Regions from separate parts of the Halomonas marinisediminis genome, predicted to be linked through region 3. Evidence: riboswitches for the same ligand, from Rfam matches in the RefSeq annotation. Region 3 holds a riboswitch; each other region holds the start of a gene.
What was found. Region 3 has a riboswitch for thiamine pyrophosphate ahead of thiM (hydroxyethylthiazole kinase). Riboswitches for the same ligand answer to the same signal wherever they lie in the genome.
Positions count from the first base shown of each region.

Region 1: another riboswitch for thiamine pyrophosphate. It lies ahead of tenA (thiaminase II); the one in region 3 lies ahead of thiM (hydroxyethylthiazole kinase).
Region 2: another riboswitch for thiamine pyrophosphate. It lies ahead of E0702_RS02630 (3-oxoacyl-ACP reductase); the one in region 3 lies ahead of thiM (hydroxyethylthiazole kinase).
Region 4: another riboswitch for thiamine pyrophosphate. It lies ahead of E0702_RS02640 (sodium:solute symporter family transporter); the one in region 3 lies ahead of thiM (hydroxyethylthiazole kinase).

Region 1 covers NZ_SLTR01000002.1:78,049-83,327, reverse strand. Annotated here, with positions in the region: gene E0702_RS02125 (hypothetical protein) at 1-2,077, shown strand, start outside; TPP riboswitch at 2,138-2,261, shown strand; gene tenA (thiaminase II) at 2,334-3,002, shown strand; TPP riboswitch at 3,105-3,227, shown strand; gene thiC (phosphomethylpyrimidine synthase ThiC) at 3,307-5,196, shown strand; gene E0702_RS02110 (porin family protein) at 5,257-5,279, opposite strand, start outside.
Region 2 covers NZ_SLTR01000002.1:180,147-185,425, reverse strand. Annotated here, with positions in the region: gene E0702_RS02635 (LLM class flavin-dependent oxidoreductase) at 1-1,061, opposite strand, end outside; gene E0702_RS02630 (3-oxoacyl-ACP reductase) at 1,061-1,867, opposite strand; TPP riboswitch at 1,901-1,994, opposite strand; tRNA gene E0702_RS02625 (tRNA-Gly) at 2,359-2,433, opposite strand; tRNA gene E0702_RS02620 (tRNA-Glu) at 2,472-2,547, opposite strand; tRNA gene E0702_RS02615 (tRNA-Gly) at 2,626-2,700, opposite strand; tRNA gene E0702_RS02610 (tRNA-Glu) at 2,760-2,835, opposite strand; tRNA gene E0702_RS02605 (tRNA-Gly) at 2,839-2,913, opposite strand; tRNA gene E0702_RS02600 (tRNA-Glu) at 2,938-3,013, opposite strand; gene E0702_RS02595 (Hsp20/alpha crystallin family protein) at 3,435-3,875, shown strand; gene E0702_RS02590 (Hsp20/alpha crystallin family protein) at 3,902-4,306, shown strand; gene E0702_RS02585 (Hsp20/alpha crystallin family protein) at 4,361-4,843, shown strand; tRNA gene E0702_RS02580 (tRNA-Met) at 5,018-5,094, shown strand; gene E0702_RS02575 (M18 family aminopeptidase) at 5,139-5,279, opposite strand, start outside.
Region 3 covers NZ_SLTR01000003.1:141,344-146,622, forward strand. Annotated here, with positions in the region: gene E0702_RS03950 (ATP-binding protein) at 1-571, shown strand, start outside; gene nhaD (sodium:proton antiporter NhaD) at 973-2,358, shown strand; TPP riboswitch at 2,447-2,545, shown strand; gene thiM (hydroxyethylthiazole kinase) at 2,578-3,399, shown strand; gene thiE (thiamine phosphate synthase) at 3,389-4,003, shown strand; gene E0702_RS03970 (DMT family transporter) at 4,044-4,919, opposite strand; gene E0702_RS03975 (serine hydrolase) at 5,032-5,279, opposite strand, start outside.
Region 4 covers NZ_SLTR01000002.1:185,634-190,912, reverse strand. Annotated here, with positions in the region: gene E0702_RS02665 (YiiD C-terminal domain-containing protein) at 1-114, opposite strand, end outside; gene E0702_RS02660 (nitroreductase family protein) at 116-676, opposite strand; gene queF (NADPH-dependent 7-cyano-7-deazaguanine reductase QueF) at 788-1,621, opposite strand; gene E0702_RS02650 (ABC transporter permease) at 1,618-2,391, opposite strand; gene E0702_RS02645 (ABC transporter ATP-binding protein) at 2,388-3,359, opposite strand; TPP riboswitch at 3,502-3,622, shown strand; gene E0702_RS02640 (sodium:solute symporter family transporter) at 3,706-5,148, shown strand; gene E0702_RS02635 (LLM class flavin-dependent oxidoreductase) at 5,238-5,279, opposite strand, start outside.

The DNA.
Region 1 (5,279 bases), on a different contig from region 3:
GATCGGCGGTGATGGGTTCCGCCTGACCCTCGAGACCCCCGTGCTGCGCCTGGATGCGCCACCGGATACGCTGCAGCGCGCGGAACTGCAGTGGCGCAACGTCGAGGCGCAGGATGTTGCCAGCTTCGATCACTACCTTCCCGCGCCGGTGCCGCTAACGCTGCTGGGGGGCTCGGCACGGCTAGAGGGAAATCTGACGTATGCCGACCAGCGCCTCACCGGCGGATTGGACCTGACGGGCGACGCCATATCGGTCCGTCTCGGCGAGCAGCCCCTGCGCGGCCGGCTGGACCTGCATCTGCCCATCGTCGAGCTCGACATTGGAGAGGACAGTGTGGACGTTTCCGGCACGCGCCTACATCTCGAGGCCGCCGCCTCGAGTGAGGAGGCGCCACTCTCCGCCCTGCTCGAGCTACCTGTCGCCCGCTTCCGGTCGCCGCTGAACTGGCGAAAACTCGATGACGGCGCCCAGGCAGACGCCGAGAGCGAGCTTGCCACCCGCGTCGAGGTCGAGTGGCGGGATGCGCGCTTCCCCGACGTGGCGGTGCTAGATGGCTATCTGCCGTCGTCGTCTCCGCTGCGACTCCATGGCGGTCGAGCCAGCAGCGACGGTCGGCTGCTGTTCGCCGGGGAGCGCGCTCAGGGACGAGTCACCCTGAGCGGGGATGCCATCGAAGGCCGCCTGCTGCAGGAGGCCTTCAACGGCGAGCTGGATCTGACCCTGGAGCTGCGCGACCTCCACCCCGCCAGCCAGCGCCTGGACCTCTCCGGCAGCCGCCTGACCGTCAAGGCATCGACGAACAGTGCCGAACCTGTGCAGACTCAGCTGGTGGCCCGCCAAGCAAGGCTCCAGGGCGGCCGCGACTGGCCCGGCAGCGATACGCCGGCCAGGCCTCTCTCTGGCACGCTACGCCTGGACGGCCTGCTCGACCGACTCGACTTTATCAACGCCTTTCTGCCCGCAGAACATGGCGTGACCATCCAGGGCGGCGGACGCCTGAGCACCGACCTGCGCTTCGCCGACGGCGATATCGTCGCCGGCAGCGAGCTCAGGCTTCACTCCGACCGGCTGGCGACTCGCTTTCTGCACTACGAGGCTTTCGGTGACGGCTCGCTGATCCTTACGACCACTGACCCCGGAGCAGAGCTTCATCTGTCGATGCCTCGTTTCGGCCTGCGTCGCCAGGCGGACGCAGGCGCCCTGATCGAGGGGCGGCTGCTGGAGATTCGCAGCCAGGCACGCCATCTCGATATGTCCCAGGGGCTGAGCGAGCTGAATACGCGCATCGAGATCCCCTATCTCGTGGCACCGGATCTCGCCGCGTTCAACGACTATCTGCCCCCGGGTAGTACCCTCGAGCTGCTCGCCGGTCAGGCGCGCCTCGCCCTTCAGCTGCAGCTCGAGGGCATGCGTGCCCAGGGCCGGCTGGAGCTGCATGCACCGGAGGCTCGACTCGCCGTGCATAAGCAGACCCTGGATGGCACCCTGCATCTGGATACCCGACTCACCGACGGCCATCTGGACACTCTCGACTTCGATATCTCCGGCTCACGGCTCAGCCTGGACGGCGTGCGTCTGACCGATGCCGCCGGCAACCTCAGCCGCGGCTGGTGGGCACGGCTCACCCTCCCCGAGGGACGCCTGCGCTGGGAGACGCCGCTGACCCTCGACGCCAGACTGGAGCTGGCCATGCGCGACAGCGGCCTGCTGGTGAATCTACTCGTCGACGCCGCCCGAGAGCGACGCTGGCTGCGCAAACGCCTCACCCTCGGCGAGGTGCAGGGCGAGGCACGCGTTATCCTCGGCGACAACAGCGTGCGGTTGGAGAACCTCGACGTGCGGGGCGGCGATCGCCTGGAGCTTTTGGCCAACCTGGCCCTGCGCGATTCACGGCTCGTCGGCCGCGCCTTCGCCCGCTACGGGCCGCTGCGGCTAGGCATCGGCATCGACGATGGCGGGCGTCGCTGGCAGCTGCGCAACGCCCGGGCGTGGTACGCCAGTGGCCGGCCGGCCAGCGAGCTGGTACTGCCCGAGAGCGAGACATGGTTCGACAGCCTACGCCTCGAGACCGACTGAGCCGGGCGACTGGAAAGCGGCGGGCGACTGGAAAGCGGCGAGCGACCTGCTAGACTGGGCGTTCGCTTGACGGGGTGCCGGTGGAACCGGCTGAGATCGTCCCATGGCAGTGACTGTCATCACGACGAGGCCCGTTGAACCTGATCCGGTTAGTACCGGCGTAGGAATCAAGCGGTAGCCAGGCCACCTCTCTGCCCCTACCCTCCGCCTACGCCCTCTACCACCTGCCGGATTGCTTAGCTTGACCGGAGGCATGATGGGCTATCGATTCAGTGACCTTACGCAGGCCTGCCACGAAGACTGGCGCGCCTATATCGAGCACGACTTCGTGCGCCAGCTCGCCGCCGGCACCCTGCCGGAAGAGGCATTTCGCCACTACCTGAAGCAGGACTACCTGTTTCTGATTCACTTCGGGCGAGCCTATGCGCTGGCGACCTACAAGAGCCGCGATATCACCGAGCTGCGCCATAGCCTGGATGGCCTGAAGACCATCATCGATGTCGAACTCGGCCTGCATATCGACTACTGCCGCGAATGGGGTATCTCGGAGACCGACCTGGCCGGCCTGCCAGAAGCCCGCGCGACCATGGCCTATACCCGCTATGTGCTGGATACCGGCAACCGTGGCGATCTGCTCGATATGCACGTGGCCCTGGCCCCCTGCCTGGTCGGCTATGGGGTCATCTCCCAGTGGCAGGCCAAGCAGCCCTTTACCGTTCGCGGTGAGGCCAACCCCTTCGAGAAGTGGCTGCAGATGTATGAGAGTGACGAGTTCCAGGCCGCCATGCGCGACGAGATCGCCTGGCTCGACGCCCGCCTGGCCGATGTCACGCCCGAGCGGTTCGAACAGCTGGCCACCATCTTCCGCGACGCCACCCGCCTGGAGATCGATTTCTGGCAGATGGGGCTGGACCTCGCCGACTGATGGCGTATATCGGTTATTGAGACGGGAAGCGACGGAGAAGGCTGTCAGCCCGAACTAAACAGGCCTTATGATGCAATACGGCCCGCCTGGTGGCGGGCAACACCACGCTTGACGGGGTGCCGTTGAAGACGGCTGAGATCATGCCTCTCTCACCAGAGACACAGCATGGATCCCGTTGAACCTGAACTGGTTAGGACCAGCGTAGGGATCAAGCGACAGGCCGCGTGCGCCCGACGCCGTGGCCCCTGTCCTCCCCGCCTGTGTCCTCCCTGAACAAGACCCCGACAATCCAGGGGAGAACACCATGAGCAAGACCGCCCACTTCCTCGCCGAGAGCGCCCGCGTCGACGAGGCCGCCATCCAGCCGCTACCCGGCTCGCGCAAGCTCTACATCGAGGGCTCGCGCCCCGATATCCGTGTGCCTTTCCGCGAGATCACTCTCTCGCCGACCAGGACTTCAGGCGCCGATGAGGAGAACCCACCGCTGCTTGTCTATGACACCTCCGGCCCCTACACCGACCCCGAGGCCAAGATCGACCTGCGAAAGGGCCTGCCCGAGCTGCGCCGGGCATGGATCGATGAACGCGGCGACACCGAGTGGCTCGACGGTCCGACCTCCGAATACGGACGGCGCCGGGCCAACGACCCGATGCTCGCCAACCTGCGCTTCGACCTGACCCGCACGCCCCGTCGCGCCAAGGAAGGAAAGAACGTCACCCAGCTCCACTACGCCCGCCAGGGCATCATCACCCCGGAGATGGAGTTTATCGCCATCCGCGAGAACCAGCGTCGCCAGGCGCTGGGGACGGCGGAGGTCGAGCGCATCCTCGGCCACCAGCACGCCGGCCAGGGCTTCGGCGCCCGCCTGCCCGAGGAGATCACCCCGGAGTTCGTGCGCGACGAGGTGGCCGCCGGCCGGGCGATCATCCCCTGCAACATCAACCACCCGGAGTCCGAGCCGATGATCATCGGCCGCAACTTCCTGGTGAAGATCAACGGCAACCTCGGCAACTCGGCGGTCACCTCCTCCATCGAGGACGAGGTCGACAAGATGACCTGGGGCATCCGCTGGGGTGCCGACACCATCATGGACCTCTCCACCGGGCAGAACATCCACGAGACGCGCGAGTGGATCATCCGCAACGCCCCGGTGCCGATCGGCACCGTGCCGATCTACCAGGCCCTGGAGAAGGTCAACGGCGTGGCCGAGGACCTCACCTGGGAGGTGTTCCGCGATACCCTGATCGAGCAGGCCGAACAGGGCGTGGACTACTTCACCATCCACGCGGGGGTGCTACTGCGCTACGTGCCCCTGACCGCCAAGCGAGTCACCGGCATCGTCTCCCGGGGCGGGTCGATCATGGCCAAGTGGTGTCTCTTCCACCACCGGGAGAGCTTCCTCTACACCCATTTCGAGGAGATCTGCGAAATCTGCAAGCGTTACGATGTCGCCTTCTCGCTGGGCGATGGCCTGCGCCCCGGCTCGGTGGCCGACGCCAATGACGAGGCACAGTTCGCCGAGCTCGAGACCCTGGGTGAGCTGACCCGCATCGCCTGGAAGCACGACGTCCAGGTGATGATCGAGGGACCGGGCCACGTGCCCATGCACCTGATCAAGGAGAACATGGACAAGCAGCTCGTCGAGTGCGACGAGGCGCCCTTCTACACCCTGGGGCCGCTGACCACCGACATCGCGCCCGGCTACGATCACATCACCTCCGGCATCGGTGCGGCGATGATCGGCTGGTACGGTTGCGCCATGCTCTGCTACGTGACTCCCAAGGAGCACCTGGGCCTACCCAACAAGGACGACGTGAAGACCGGCATCATCACCTACAAGATTGCCGCTCATGCCGCCGACCTGGCCAAGGGCCATCCGGCCGCCCAGCGCCGCGACAACGCCCTATCGAAGGCGCGCTTCGAGTTTCGCTGGGAGGATCAGTTCAACCTCGGCCTGGACCCGGATACCGCTCGGGAGTACCACGACGAGACGCTACCCAAGGACTCGGCCAAGGTGGCGCACTTCTGCTCCATGTGCGGTCCCAAGTTCTGCTCAATGAAGATCACCCAGGAGGTGCGTGACTACGCTGCCAAGCACAATCTGGACGGCGATGCCGAGGCCGTGATGCAGGGCATGGAGGCCCAGGCGGAGAAGTTCCGCGACCAGGGCGCCGAACTCTACAAGCCAGTCTGACAAGACGACGCCCCCACCGAACGGTGGGGGCGCTTGCATCGACGGAACTGCCAGCGAGTATCAGAAGCGGTAGCGCACACCCA
Region 2 (5,279 bases), on a different contig from region 3:
CCCAGCAGCTCGCGCAGGGTGGGCTGCTCGGTCTCGATGATGCGCAGGATGGTGGCATAGCGCCCCTGGGGACCACGAAACTCGGCCAGCGGCGGTAGTGGCGGCACCGGGGCATCCAGCTCCCAGTCACTGCAGTCCTGCTCGATAAACAGCCCCAGCTGACGCAGCGAGGCCTCCACCGGCAGACAGTCGTCCAGCTCGCGCTGCTTGGCACGAGCCTCCTCCATGGTAGCGCCCACATAGGTGACGAGCCCCGGCAGGATCGGCACCGGCGCGGTGCGCCCGGCCGCCGCCACCCGCGACTTGATATCCCGATAATAGGCCTGAGCGGCCTCCAGGTCGTAGGCGACCGCATAGATCGCCTCGGCGTAGCGCGCCGCCAGATCGCGCCCCTGGGAAGAAGCACCCGCCTGTATCAGTACCGGGTTGCCCTGGGGAGGACGCGGCAGGTTGAGGGGCCCATCGACCAGGAAGTGCTCGCCATGATGGTCAATCTGGCGCACCTTGTCGGGATCGGCATAACGGCCCTGACGATCGCGTTCGATGGCGTCGTCGGACCAGCTGTCCCACAGCGCCAATACCGTCTGCACAAACTCCTCGGCACGCGCATAGCGCTCGGCATGCGGTGGCATGGCCGCATAGCCGTGGTTGCGCGCCTCGCTGTCGAACATCGAGGTCACCACATTCCAGCCCACTCGCCCACCGGAGATGTGGTCCAGCGAGCCCACCAGCCTGGCGGCGTGGAAGGGAGTGTAGAAGGTGCTCGAGATCGTGCTGATCAGCCCGATCCGCCGAGTGGCCCGACTCATGGCGGAGAGTGCGGTCAGCGGCTCGAGGTGCCAGTGGAAGCCATCTTCCACGCTGCCGGCACTCATGCCGTCGGCGAAGAACAGCGCATCCAGCTTGCCACGCTCGGCGGTGAGGGCCAGGGACTCATAGTAGGCGATGTCGCCGAGGCGCTCGGCGCAGGAGTCGGGATGGCGCCATGCCGCGCGATGGTGGCCATTGCCCATCACGAACAGATTGAGGTGCAGCTTCTCGTCGGGATTGCGTGCCTTCATCACCCTTTCACCAGTCCACCGTCGACGATCAGGTTCTGACCGGTGACTGCCCTGGCCCAGGGTGAGGCGAAGAACAGCGCCGCGTCGGCAAACTCCTCCGGGGTGGTCACCCGCCGCAGGGGGGTGTTCTGCGCGATCAGGTCGAAGACCGCCTCCGGGGTCGCACTGGACGCATCGGTCGTGCGCAGCAACCCACCGGAGATCATGTTCACGGTGATGTTGTCGGGCCCCAGGTCGTTGGCGAGCGTGCGGGTCAGCGAGAGCAGCGCGGCCTTGCCGGCGGTATAGTCGTGGTACGGCACGACGGGGTTCTGGAACAGATTGGTGCCGATATTGACGATGCGCCCACCTCCCTGCTCGCGCATGCCGGCCAGCGCCGCCTGGATGGTGTTCAGCGCTCCCCGGTTGACACCCTCGAGCTGCTGCTGAAGCTGCGACCAGTCCAGGGCATCGGCGTCGGGACGCGCGTCGCCGTTGAAGGTGAACGCGGGCAGGGCATTATTGACCACGGTGGTAATCGGCGTGCCGAAATGCTCACGAGCCTGCTCGAACAGCGACTTGATCGCCTCGGCGTCACGCACGTCGGCCTGGACGGCCAGCACCCGCTGCGGCGCCTCCTTCACCAGTGCCTCGGCGGCATCGCGACTCTGGAAATAGTTCACCACCACCCGGGCGCCCTGACCGAGAAAGGCTCGGGTCAGATGAGCGCCGAGCCCACGAGCACCGCCGGTGACAAGCACGACCTGCCGGTCGATGGCCTGCTGGTCGATGGCTTGCTGGTCGATGGATAGAGAGGAAACGGCCATGACGACTCCTTGGTACGCGGCAAAGGGCGCCGCGCTGGAGCCGGCCGACATCCCTTCGCCAGTGTGAACTGGATCAGGTTCGACGGGTATTTTCTCAGCGGCCACGACCGCACCCCGTGTCTAGTGGGGCACCATAGCGCATTCGGACGGACAGCAACAGCCGGGCCGGCATTCCGGCTCATGCAGTGAGCCCTGGCCTGACCGGGTAAACAAGGGAATCTTCTGGAGTGAAATACGAAAAACGGCAAGACATCATCAGCCAGGCTGGCGCCTTGGCTTATGCTCAGAAGCTTATAATCAGAATTCAGGGGGGGGGGAACCGACTGGAGCGGGAAGGAGATTCGATCGGACTGGCGTTCCAGCTCATGACCCGAGCCTTGGCCAATAGCATGAAACCGACTGGAGCGGGAAGGAGATTTGACGGGGCTGCCTTCAGCCGGGCTGGCGCTCCAGCTCCTGACGCGAGCCTTGGCCAGTAGCATGAAACCGATTGGAGCGGGAAAGGAGATTCGAACTCCCGACCCTCGCCTTGGCAAGGCGATGCTCTACCACTGAGCTATTCCCGCATCATATCGGTACTACTGTCGGTGCAACGAGAGCGAGTTGGCGTCCCATAGGGGGTTCGAACCCCTGTTCCCGCCGTGAAAGGGCGGTGTCCTGGACCACTAGACGAATGGGACGCATGGAGCGGGATAGGAGATTCAACCGGGCTGGTGTACCAGATCCTGACCCGAGCCTTGGCTCTCTTACCGCAACATTGGAGCGGGAAAGGAGATTCGAACTCCCGACCCTCGCCTTGGCAAGGCGATGCTCTACCACTGAGCTATTCCCGCCTGTCTCGCACTTCTCGTTCTACTTCTACCTCGACGACTCACTGCTGCTGCCGAAGAAGTGGCGTCCCATAGGGGGTTCGAACCCCTGTTCCCGCCGTGAAAGGGCGGTGTCCTGGACCACTAGACGAATGGGACGCATGGAGCGGGAAAGGAGATTCGAACTCCCGACCCTCGCCTTGGCAAGGCGATGCTCTACCACTGAGCTATTCCCGCACTCCGGTTACCTGACGAGTCGAGTGGCGTCCCATAGGGGGTTCGAACCCCTGTTCCCGCCGTGAAAGGGCGGTGTCCTGGACCACTAGACGAATGGGACGCAATGTCTCGTCTCGTCGAGATGGCGCGCATATTAACGACCGCCTGGCGGAGTGTCAAGCACGACTAGACACCCAACAACCCCGGCTGTGCTGTCCGCGGCCAACCGCCCAGCGTCTCGCCGCTCGGCGACTGATTCGAACTTTACGCCATGGGAGTGGGCCGTGGCATCAGCAAGCCGATAGCAACATCAGTGATACTCACGCGACGCAATCGGGGACGACTTGATAATTACCCACCGCGCTCCCATCTATAGATTGCGTGGAATGCCGCAACATGGGGCCGACATGCCTCTTCCTGCCGGACCGACGACGGTTCTGCTTCTTCTTTTGCGACGTTTGCGACACTTCCACCAATAAGACTCGTTCGCACCCCTGGTGAGAACGTGCAGTGTCTGAAAACCGTGAGAAGAGGAGAAGACAATGCTGAATTTCGGATTGCCATCGGCACAATGGGATCCTTTTGCCGAGCTGAGGCAACTTCAATCGCAGATGAACCGCCTGTTCGCCGGCGGCGCGCGCACCGTCGGCGATGGCGCCTGGCCGCCGGTGAATATGTGGCTAAGCGATAACAGTGTCGTGGTCACCGCCGAGATACCGGGTGTCGGCACCGACGACATCGATCTGACCGTGCGTGAAAACACCCTGATCATCGCCGGCAAGCGCAGCTCCCCCACCGAAGACGAGAGTGCGTCCTGGCACCGCCGCGAGCGCCCAACGGGCGAATTCTCACGCTCGATCCGCCTGCCCCTGAGGGTGGATCCCGACAAGGTCGAGGCGCGGGCGAAGAACGGCGTTCTGGAGATCGAGATGGGCCGCCCCGATGCGGAACAGCCGCGCAAGATCTCGGTCAAGGCCAGTTGACGAACGGGAAAATAAGGAGGCGTGACATGGTACAGGAGCTCAAGAAGACAGGCGGTGACGTCGCAACGACCAGCGAGCGTAACGAAGAGAGCATCAGCGGCCCCGTGTTCCGACCGGCCACTGATATCGTCGAGAAGGATGGCGTTGTGACGCTGGCCATCGACATGCCGGGGGTGACGCCCGACAGCGTCGATGTCTCGGTCGAGAACCGCGCACTGACGGTGCGGGGAGTCATCGACGCGCCTGCGCCTGAAGGTTACCGGCGCATCTATGCCGAATATGCGCCAGGCACCTTCGAGCGGGCCTTCAGCCTGCCCGAAACAATCGATGCGAACGGCATCGAGGCCAGCCACCGCGACGGTGTGCTCACGCTCAGGCTAACGAAGAGCGAGGCCGCCAAGCCGAAGCGGATCGAAGTCAAGGCTACCTGAAGCGGCCTCGACCCACCTTGGCAACCACGTGGCAAACACGAAAGGAGGATCAAGATGGCATTCAGTGATCTTATTCCCTGGAGCCGGGAGCGAAACCGGGCGCCGGCCCGCCGCGAGGCGGACGAGAACCCGATGGTCACGCTGCAGCGTGACCTGAACCGTGTGTTCGAGGATTTCTGGGCACGCTTCGACAGCCCCTTCGGGGACAATCTCGCCGCCGGGCCGCGCACCAACATCTCGGAGACCGATGAGGCGATGCTGGTCTCGGTTGACCTGCCGGGGCTCGATGACAAGGACATCGAGGTGAACGTCACCGATGACATGCTGACGATTCGTGGCGAGCGCGAGGAGAAGAGCAACGAAGGCGACTTCACCTCGCAATCGCGGCGCAGCTTCCATCGGATGATCCCGGTGCCACCGGGCGTGGACCCCGAAAAGGCCGAGGCGGAGTTCAAGCGCGGCGTGTTGACCGTCACGCTACCCAAGACCGAAGAGGCCAAGTCAAGGGTGAAGCGTATCGATGTCAAGTCGGAGTAATCCGACAGAGCTGGCCGCGGACCGGACGATCTGGCCCGCGGCCAATCCGCTTTAATCGCCAGCCTCTCGCCGGTAGATGCGACACCCCGAAGAGGCCGTGCGGGATAATGCGGGATCAGGATCCACATCAAACGCTTGACAGTCCGTCCGGCGATGGATAGATTACGCGCCGCTGGCTACGTAGCTCAGTTGGTTAGAGCACATCACTCATAATGATGGGGTCCCCTGTTCGAGTCAGGGCGTAGCCACCAGAATCACGCAACCCGGCGCCATCGGCGCCGGGTTTTTTGTGTGCTCAAGCCAGCTCGAGGCGGTTGCAGAAGGCAGCCAGCACCCGCGCCAGATAGGCCACATCTTCGCTTCCCGCGGTCTCGCGGATCGAGTGCATGGCCCACTGCGGCACCCCCACATCGAGGGTCGGCACACCGAGCTCGGT
Region 3 (5,279 bases):
CGATCGTCACGAGGCGCTTCACGAGCTGCGCGGCGGCGTAGCCCGAGCCACTCGACTGGTTTCTCAGTTACTGACCCTGGCGCGCCTGGAACCCGAGGCGGTGGGGCAGGAGTCGGCACCTCGCATCGAAGGCAATCTGCTGGTCGAGGTACGTGAGGCGCTGGCCGAGCTCTCACCACTGGCCATCGAAAGGGGCCTCACCCTGAATCTCGTCGCCGATGAGTCCAATAACTGGCAGCTGACCACCGAGCCGGGCGCCATCGGTATCCTGGTACAGAACCTGGTTGGCAACGCCCTGCGCTATAGTCCGGATGGTGGCCGGGTGACAGTAACGCTTGGTGCCGAGGAGACCCAACTGTGGCTGTGCGTGGATGATCAAGGCCCCGGTATTCCCGAGGCGCAGCGCGGGCGTGTCACCGAACGCTTCCATCGCGCCGGCCCCGGAGCCGGTGCCGGCCTTGGGCTCTCCATTGTCGAGCGCCTGCTGGCTCGCCACGGCGGCACGCTCGATCTCGGCCCCGCTCCCGAGAGTGGTCTGCGTGTCGTGGCGATGCTGCCCCGAGACGCCTGAGCCTTCGCGCCCCTCCGCAATCTCCCCCTACTCGTCGGCCAACGACGCTTGCGGCTCCCCATCGGTCGGCACTGTCTCGCCCCCAGCTTCACCTCCTCCAAACGTCATCCCCAACACCCGCCTGTCGACATAGTGCAGTAGCCCCAACTGCGAAAACAGCACCAGGAAACACCAAAAAATGGCCTTGAGCACAGAAATATCCTCTTGAAAGGCCTAAATCAGCCCTTGAGGGCAGATTCTCAGGCTTCTCTTAAGGCAGCCTTAAGGCGAGGTCGCCTATCCTGTCGCCTCCCTTTCCCCCCCGACGCCTCACTACCACCATGACATCTTCCCGATACACCCTTCGCCAAGCGCCTTCCCGCCTCGGCGCGTTTCTCCTTTTTGGTCTTTGCTGCCTGACCATGCCCTCGCTGGCCATGGCCAACGCCGGCCCCCTCGATCTCACCGGATCAGGCGTCGGCGTACTCTCGGTGGCCCTCTTCGTGCTCGCCTACGCCCTGGTCATGTCCGAAGAAGTGCTGCATATGCGCAAGTCGAAGCCGGTGCTGGTCGCCGCCGGTCTGATCTGGGCGCTGGTGGCCTGGGCCTATACCGGCGCCGGGCTGCCCGAGCAGGCCGAAACCGCCTTCCGTGAGACGCTGCTCGAGTACAGCGAGCTGCTGCTGTTCCTGCTGGTCGCGATGACCTACATCAACGCCCTGGAGGAGCGCCGAGTCTTCGATGCGCTGCGCGCCTGGCTGGTGCGCAAGGGCTTCAGCTATCGCAGCCTGTTCTGGATCACCGGCTTCCTGGCCTTCTGGATCTCGGCGGTCGCCAACAACATGACCACCGCCATGCTGATGTGCGCGGTGGTGCTCAAGGTGGCCGAAGGTGATGACCGCTTCATTCGGCTGTGCTGCATCAATGTGGTGGTGGCATCGAATGCCGGGGGCGCCTTCAGCCCGTTCGGCGATATCACCACGCTGATGGTATGGCAGGCCGGTCAGCTGCCCTTCGGCGCATTCTTCCAGCTGTTGGCGCCCTCACTGGTCAACTTCCTGGTGCCGGCGCTGGTCATGAACTTCTTCATCCGCAACCGCAAGCCGCCTGTGCTCACCGAGGAGGTATGGCTCAAGCGCGGTGCTCGACGCATCATCCTGCTGTTTCTGCTCACCGTGGCCATCTCGGTGCTGTGCCACTCGATGCTCAGCCTGCCGCCGGCGATGGGCATGATGTTCGGCCTGGGAATGCTCCAGTTCTTCGGCTACTTCCTGCGCCGCAGCCTGCCGCGCTCGCTGGATAGAAAACGCACCCGCTATGCTCAACGCGGCGACTGGAAGAAGCTCGAACAACTCGGCAGCGTGGTGCCCTTCGATATCTTCAGCCGTATCGCCCGCGCCGAGTGGGATACCCTGCTGTTCTTCTATGGCGTGGTAATGTGCGTGGGCGGACTGGGCTTCATGGGCTACCTGGCGCTGCTCTCCGAGACGCTCTACGGTGGCTGGAACCCGCTGTGGGCCAACATCGTGCTGGGCATCGTCTCGGCGGTCGTCGATAACATTCCGGTGATGTTCGCCGTGCTCTCCATGGCACCCGACATGTCCGAGGGCCATTGGCTACTGATCACCCTGACCGCCGGTGTCGGTGGCAGCCTGCTCTCCATGGGCTCCGCCGCCGGCGTGGCACTGATGGGACAGGCTCGCGGGATCTACACCTTTGCCGGTCATCTACGCTGGGCCCCCGCCATCGCCCTGGGCTATGCGGCCAGCGTGGCGACGCACCTGATGATCAATCACTCCCTGTTCTAGGTTCTAGGTTCTAGGTTCTAGGTTCCAGGTTCCAGGCTCTAGGCTCGATGCCCAGGCTTTACAGGCTTATCCGGGGCAGGGATAGTGATGCCCACGACAGGGGCGCTGCGGCATCCACCGCGGTTGAGACGTACCCTTGGAACCTGACCCGGATCATGCCGGCGTAGGGAGTCGTGCAGCCCGCTCCAGCGGCTGCACCTCCCACGCCCGGGAGGAATGATGACTACCGCCACCCGCGGACCGATCGACTCCGCCGCCCACCTGGCGCGCCTGCGCAAGCGGGCGCCGCTGATTCACAACATCACCAACCTGGTGGCCATGAACCCCATGGCCAATGTGCTGCTGGCGCTAGGCGCCTCGCCGGCCATGGTGCATGCCCGCGAGGAGGCCGCCGAGTTTGCGGCACTGGCCGATGCACTGACGATCAACATCGGTACTCTCTCGCCCCATTGGCTTGATGCCATGGAGGAGGCCGCCGAGGCCGCACAATTGGCGGGCAGGCCCTGGGTGCTGGACCCGGTAGCGGTGGGCGCCACTCGTTATCGTCGCGAGGCGGGCCAGCGCCTGCTGGAATGCCGGCCGACGGTGATCCGCGGCAACGCCTCGGAAATCCTCGCCCTGGAGCGCCAGGGCAGTGGCGGGCGTGGGGTCGACAGCAGCGACCCCATAGAGGCCGCCGAGGAGGCCGCGATCAGCCTCGCGCGCCGCACCGCCGCGGTGGTGGCGGTCACCGGAGAGATCGATCTGGTCACCGATGGCCGGCGCCTGGCCCGGATCTCGGGCGGCCACCCCCTGATGCCCCGGGTCACCACCCTGGGCTGTGCCCTCACCGGGGTAGTCGCCGCCTTTTTGGTGGACGCCGAGGATCCCTTTGCCGCCACCACGGCGGCGCTGGCCTGCTACGGCGAGGCGGGGCGCCGCGCCGGTACCACCGCAACAGGCCCCGGCAGCTTTGCAGTGGCCTTCCTCGACGCCCTCTACGCCCTCGACCACGACCAGCTTGTCACCCTGCCCACTCTGGAGGTGTCCGATGCGCCTTGATCTTTCCCTGTACCTCGTGACCGACCCGATCCTATGTGCCGACCATGGCCTGGAGAAGACCGTCGTGGCCGCGGTGCGCGGTGGCGCCACGGTGATCCAGCTGCGCGACAAGCACGCCGATGACGGCGAGTTGATCGACCAGGCCCGGCGACTGAAGGCAGCGCTTGCCGGCAGCGGCGTGCCGCTGATCATCAATGACCGTCTGACGGTGGCGGTGGAGAGTGGCGCCGATGGCCTGCATATCGGTCAGGACGACGGCGAGGTAGCGGCGGCTCGAGCGGCACTGGGGGAACAGGCGATCCTGGGGCTTTCGGTGCAGACCCTGGAGCAGATGGCCCGCCTCGACGTCGAGCGTCTCGACTATCTGGGACTCGGCCCGGTCTTCGCCACCCCCAGCAAACACGACCATGCGGCTCCCCTGGGCTTCGAAGGGTTGGCCAGCCTGGTGGCGGCCAGCCCCCTGCCGAGCGTGGCCATCGGCGGGCTCAAGGCGGAGCACGCCGAGGCGGTGCGCCAGGCCGGTGCCCAGGGGCTGGCGGTGATCTCGGCGATCTGCGGCATGCCGGACCCGGAGGCCGCGGCACGTGCCTTCAATCCCAACTAAATCATGCCCCGACTGAAGCCTGCCCCGCCTGATGCCTGAGTCAGGCGGTCGGACGCCGTTCGAGCGAGGTGCGCCGCTCGTGGTAGGCGATTGCCAGGCCACTGGCAATGATCAGACTGCCGCCGACGAAGACCCAGATGTCCGGCACCTCGCCCCAGAACCACCACCCCAGCAGCACCGCCCATAGCAGCGCGGTGTAGTCGAAGGGCGCCACCAGGGCGGCCGGTGCGTAGCGAAAGGCCAGGGTCAGTCCGGTCATGGCGCCCACGCCGAGGAAACCCGCCACCAGGAAGGCCGGCCAGTGCAGCGGGGCTGGCATCTGCCACACCCAGGGGAGCGTCGTGGCAGAGACCAGCAGCGGCACCAGGGTGCTGTAGAACACCAGCGCCCAGAGGTGCTCGCGGCTACCGTAGCGTCGTGCGGTGATCATCATCAGCGCGTAGAACACCGCCGCGCCCACCACTACCAGGGCGCCCAGCTGGAAGCTCTCTCCACCGGGTCGCACCACCACCAGCACGCCGACAAAGCCCAGCGTGGTGGCCAGCAGCGTCGGCCGGTCGACCCGCTCACCCAGCAGCGGCACCGAGAGCAGGGTGACGAACAGCGGGGCGGCGAAGGCGATGGCGGTCGTCTCGGCCAGGGGGAGCAGGGTCAGCCCCCACATGAAGCAGATCATGGTGCTGGTGAAAATCAGCCCACGCAGTAGATGCACACCGGGGCGCCGGGTAGTCAGGGTGCGCAGGCCGCCATTGAAACGCGCGATCAGCGCAATCAGCGGCAACGACACCAGGGTGCGAAAGAAGATGATCTGCAGCGGCGAGTGCACTTCACCCAGCCACTTGGTGATGGCATCCCCTAGCGCCAGGCAGAACACCCCCAGGCACATGAAGCCGATTCCCTTGAACGACTCAGACATCGCGACTCCCCTTCCCGCTCCTCAAGCGTGACAAAAGCACCACCCCGCCGATCAGGGATCGACGGGGTGGTATCGAGATCAGGCTAGAAGGTTCGCAGGCAAACGGCAAGAACTAGAGGGTGGCGTTGACCACCATGCAATCGATGCCATCCTGAACCAGACTGCGACAGGCGCGATAGGCCTGGTTCTCGTCGAGATTGACCAGGCGAGCACGGAACAGCGATTGCGGCCCGGGTACCTCATGGACATCCACGCGGGCATTGGCCAGATCGCTGGCCAGTCGATCGGCGGCACGGCCTGCCAGGTTGCGGGCGTTATCGGGACTGCTGAAGGCGCCGACCTGGATACCCCAACTGCCGC
Region 4 (5,279 bases), on a different contig from region 3:
CTGTCGAACCAGCGGAATCGCCTCGCCTAGCCAGGCGAGGAATTCGCCGGGGTCATCCTCGCCGCCCTGGGGCGGCAGGGGGAGTCGCGGGTGGGGAACGCCGATGTCACGCATCTCAGCGCCAGTGCTCGACGAAGTCGTCGATATCATGCTGGGCGATGGGCTTGTGGCGGCCGCCCAGGGTGCCGAGATAGATGAAGGCCACCACCTCGTCGTCCTCGTTCAGCCCCAGCCCCTTGCGTACCACGGGGTCGAAGGCGTACTTGCCGCTGCGCCACATGGCGCCAAGGCCCTGGGCATGGGCGGCAAGCAGGATGGCGTGGGCGGCACAGCCGGCCGAGATCACCTGCTCCACCTTGGGTACCTTGGGCACCTCCGGGGTGACCTTGGCGATCACCGCAATCACCATGGGAGCACGCAGCGGCTTCTTGCGGGCGGCGTTCAGGGCGGTATCTCCGACATGAGGGTCCTCACGATACTCCGCCTCGGCGAACAGCTCGCCCAGCCGCTCCAGACCCTCGCCGGAGAACTCGATAAAGCGCCAGGGACGCAGCTCCTTGTGGTCCGGTGCCCGCAGGGCCGCCCGGTAGATGGCCTCGAGCTGCTCGGCATTGGGCGGTGGCCCCATCAGCTTGCCCATGGAGCTGCGTTCATGCAGCAGCGATATCGCGTCCATCATTAACTCTCCCTTGGCAATCTTGATACGAGAACAGTTCTCGCTACTCTAAATGGTTCTCGCCACTCTAGCAGCGCCCCGCTCGCCTGTCGTGCGAGTGGGCGGCGGCACCTATTGACGCGCGAGCCGCAGCGGCTCCGGGGGGCGCTCACCTTGTGTGGCGCGCCAGGGGCTGATATCGAGCCCGCCTCGGCGTACATAGCGCGCCAATACCAGCAGCCGCTCCGGCCGGGCGCGGGCCATCAGGTCGGTGAAGATGTGCTCCACGCAGTGCTCGTGGAAGTCCTGGTGCTGGCGATAGCCGATCAGGTAGCGCAACAGCTCCTCGCGGTCGAGCCTGGGGCCGCGGTAGCGGATCAGCACACTGCCCCAGTCGGGCTGGCCGGTAACCGGGCAGTTGGACTTGAGCAGGTGCGAGTGCAGGGTCTCCTCGACGACCTCCTCCCCCACCACCAGGTGCTCGGCACTGGGCGTGTAGTCGTCGATCTCGATATCCAGCTCGTCCAGGCACTCGCCGGGAAGGCGGCGCGGCATCAGCGCCTCGTCGTCGACGCCAAACAGCTCGACACAGACCGCGGCCCCGGCGACATGCGCCAGGTCGCGCTCCAGCGTCTCGATGACCGCCTCACGACTCTCGAAGCGGCTCTGGTTGAAGCCGTTGAGGTAGAGCTTCCAGGACTTGGACTCGATCAGATGGGGAGAGTCCGCGGGCAGACGAAAACGTGCCACGGCCACCATCGGCTTGCCGCGCGCGTTCAGCCAGCTGACCTCGAAGGCGTGCCACTCGTCCTCGCCGACGAAAGGCAGAGCCCCCTCCTCGATCCCCAGCGGCGCCCGATTGGCGGCACGCGGTATGGCATAGAGCAGCGAGGCATCGTAGTGCTCGGGATAGGCGGACTCACGCCCCAGCGGGGCATCCGCGAGGGTTTCGGGACGATGGTTCATGAACGGATCCCCTTGCCACGCTCCAGCATCCACAGGGCCACGCCAAACAGCACCACGATAAAGGTGAAGATCGCGGCCAGGGCCCAGCCCACCGGGATATCCGAGACACCGAGGAAGCCGTAGCGGAAGACGTTGACCATGTAGAGGATGGGATTGAGCATCGACACGCCCTGCCAGAACTCCGGCAGCAGCGAGATGGAGTAGAAGACCCCGCCCAGATAGGTCAGCGGCGTCAGGATAAAGGTCGGCACGATGGAGATATCATCGAACTTCTTGCCCAGCAGGGCGTTGATAAAACCGCCGATGGCGAACAGCGCCGCGGTCAGCACCACCACCAGCACGGTCAGCACCGGGTGCGCCACGCTCAGGCGGGTGAAGAACAGTGACACGACCGTGACGATCAGGCCGACCCCAAGGCCCCGGGCCATTCCGCCGAGCACGAAGCCGGAGAGAATCACCCAGTTGGGCATCGGCGACACCATCATCTCCTCCACGCTGCGCTGAAACTTGTTGGAGAAGAAGGAGGAGGCGACGTTGGAGTAGCTGTTGGTGATCACCGCCATCATGATCAGTCCGGGGACGATGAAGTCCATGTAGCTGTAGCCATCCATCTCGCCGATGCGCGAACCGATCAGGTTGCCGAAGATGATGAAGTACATGGTCATGGTGATCGAGGGCGGCAACAGGGTCTGCGGCCAGATACGCGTGAAGCGCTTGATCTCCTTGATCACCAGAGTCCACAGGGCGATCGCGATCTGATAGGGGTTCATGCGCTGGCCTCCTTGTCCTTGGCGGCGGCTTTCTGGTCCAGGGCCTCGTTGCCCTGCTCCACCATGGAGACGAACATCTCCTCCAGGCGGTTGGCGCGGTTGCGCATGGAGACCACCTGAATGCCACGCTCGGAGAGCGCCTCGAAGATGTCATTGAGGCGCTGGCCACGATGGACCGCCACGGCGAGCTGGGCGGGCTCCGACTGGCTGACCTCGAAGCCGGGCACCTCCGGCACCTCATCCAGCGCATGGGCCAGGTCGAACAGGAAGGTCTCGGTATCCAGCTCCATCAGCAGGTCGCGCACGCTGGTATTGCGAATGATCTCACCGTGGTTGATGATCGCCACGTTGCGACACAGGCTCTCGGCCTCCTCCAGGTAGTGGGTGGTGAGGATGATGGTGGTGCCCTCCTCTCGATTGATGCGGCGCATGTACTCCCACATGCTGCGGCGCAGCTCGATATCCACGCCGGCGGTAGGCTCATCGAGGATCAGCAGCCTGGGGCGATGCATCAGGGCACGGGCGATCATCAGGCGCCGCTTCATGCCGCCGGAGAGCATGCGGGCATTGCCGTTGCGCTTGTCCCACAGGCCCAGGTCACGCAGCAGCTCCTCGGCCCGCGGCAGGGCCTCGCGCCGCGACATGCCGTAGTAGCCGGCCTGGGCCAGCACGATATCGATGACCTTCTCGAACTGGTTGAAGTTGAACTCCTGGGGCACCACGCCCAGGTGGTACTTGGCGCGAGCGAAGTCACGGTCGATATCGATGCCGAAGATCGACACCTTGCCGTCGCTCTTCTGCACCAGCGAGCAGACCACGCCCAGTGTGGTGGACTTGCCGGCCCCATTGGGTCCGAGCAGCGCAAAGAAGTCCCCTTCCGCGACATCGAGGTCGATGCCCTTCAGGGCCTGGAAGCCATTGCCGTAAACCTTGGTCAGGCCACGGATGGACAGAGCCGGTTCGGCCATGTGCAATCCTTGAAACGATTCGGTGTTCGATAACTGGGATTCCGCAAAAAATATGCTGCTAACGATATGAGGGCGATACCTTACCGATTCAAGCGGGTATTCGCGCCATGTTGACCCCGTGACACCGGCCCCCTAAGCTGGGTCGCATTCCTGGGGGAGTCCTTGTGGACTGAGATTCCGGCAGCGTGCGCAGATGATACGCCCGGTGACCCTTCGAACCTGATCCGGATAATGCCGGCGAAGGGAAGGAAGTGCCATCCGGCCATGCTTCTCACCCAACGCAACTGCGTCCTCTCGTAGCGACGCTCGGCATCGTACCGGGCCTATCCACGCTAGGGAGTACGTCATGCTGTCGACCGCCCACGCCTTCTGGTGGCTCATCGCCTTCTCCGTGCTGTTCGCCGTGCCGGGCCTGCTCTATGCACGCCGCCACAACGAGAGCCTCGAGGACTTCATTATCGCCCGCAACAGCCAGGGGGCCACCGCCACGGTGCTGACCCTGATGGCCTCGACGCTGGGCACCTGGATCCTGTTCGGCCCCGCCCAGGCGGCCACCTGGGGCGGCCTGGGTGCCATTGCCGGCTATGCGCTGGGCTCGCTGGCGCCCCGGCTGGTGATGATTCCCCTGGGGCGGCGCCTGCGCGAGCTCTCGCCGGGCGGCCACTCGCTGACCGAGTTCGTGATGAGCCGCTACGGGCGCCCCATGTACGCCTTCACCCTGGTCATCATGCTGTTCTACCTGTTCATCTCCCTGGCCGCGGGAATCACCGCCATCGCCAAGATGGTCGGGCTACTGGCGCCGGTCCCGCTGTGGGCGACCAGCTCGGTGGTAATGGCGGCCACCCTGCTCTACACCCTGTATGGCGGACTGCGTGCCTCGATCTTTACCGACAAGGTGCAGATGATCGTGATCATGCCGCTGCTCGCCGTGCTGCTGATCGTCGGCTGGCAGGCCGCCGGCGGCGTCGACCCCACCCTCGCCGGACTCGAGGCGGCGGCGCCGCAACTGCTGGATATCACCGACCTGGGGGGGCTCAAGGCCGGCCTTACCTTCTTCCTGGCCGTGATGCTGACCGGACTCTTCTATCAAGGCAACTGGCAGCGGGTCTACGCGGCGCAGAGCAACCGCGCCGTGGGCCTTGGCTTTCTGCTCGGCGGCCTGTTGAGCGCCCCGATGATCTTCGTGATGGGCCTGTTCGGCCTGGCGTTCGTGGGGCTGGGTCTGCCCGGTGACGGCTCGGTCGCGCTGTTCAGTGTGCTGCTCGCCGATATTCCCGGCTGGTTCGCCGTGGGCCTGATCTTCCTGGGCCTGGCGCTGGTCATGAGCAGCGCCGACACCACCATCAGCGCCGCCTCGAGCATGATCGCCGTGGATGGCGGACGGCTGCTGCCTGACGCCAGCGGCCAGCGGCTGATGCGGCTGTCGCGCTGGCTGATCCTGCTGCTGGCACTGCCGGTGACCTTCGTGGCCGCCCAGGGCTACAGCGTGCTCTACCTGTTCCTGCTGGCCGACCTGCTCTGCTGCGCGGCGGCCTTCCCGGTATTCTTCGGGCTGTTCAATCGCCGCTTCGACGGCCGCGCCGCGGTACTGGCCACGCTCAGCGGTCTGGTCGCCGGACTCTTCCTCTTCCCGGCCCCGGGCGACGCCTTGAACACCCTGATGGAGTCCTTCCTGCTCGCCACCTTCGTGCCGGTCGTGACGGGCCTGGCGCTCCTGGCGCTGCTGCCGGCGAAGCAACGCTTCGACTTTGCGGCACTGAGCGCCGGCACCCGACGCTTCGAGGGGTAAGCGCCTTTCGCACCAGAACGCACAACGCCCCTCGAAAGGGGCGTTGTTTATTGTGGGGAACCGCTAACGTGAACGGATCACCAGGAGGTTCAGCCCGCCGGCCTCTCGAGGCCGAAGTGCCCCCGCAGCGT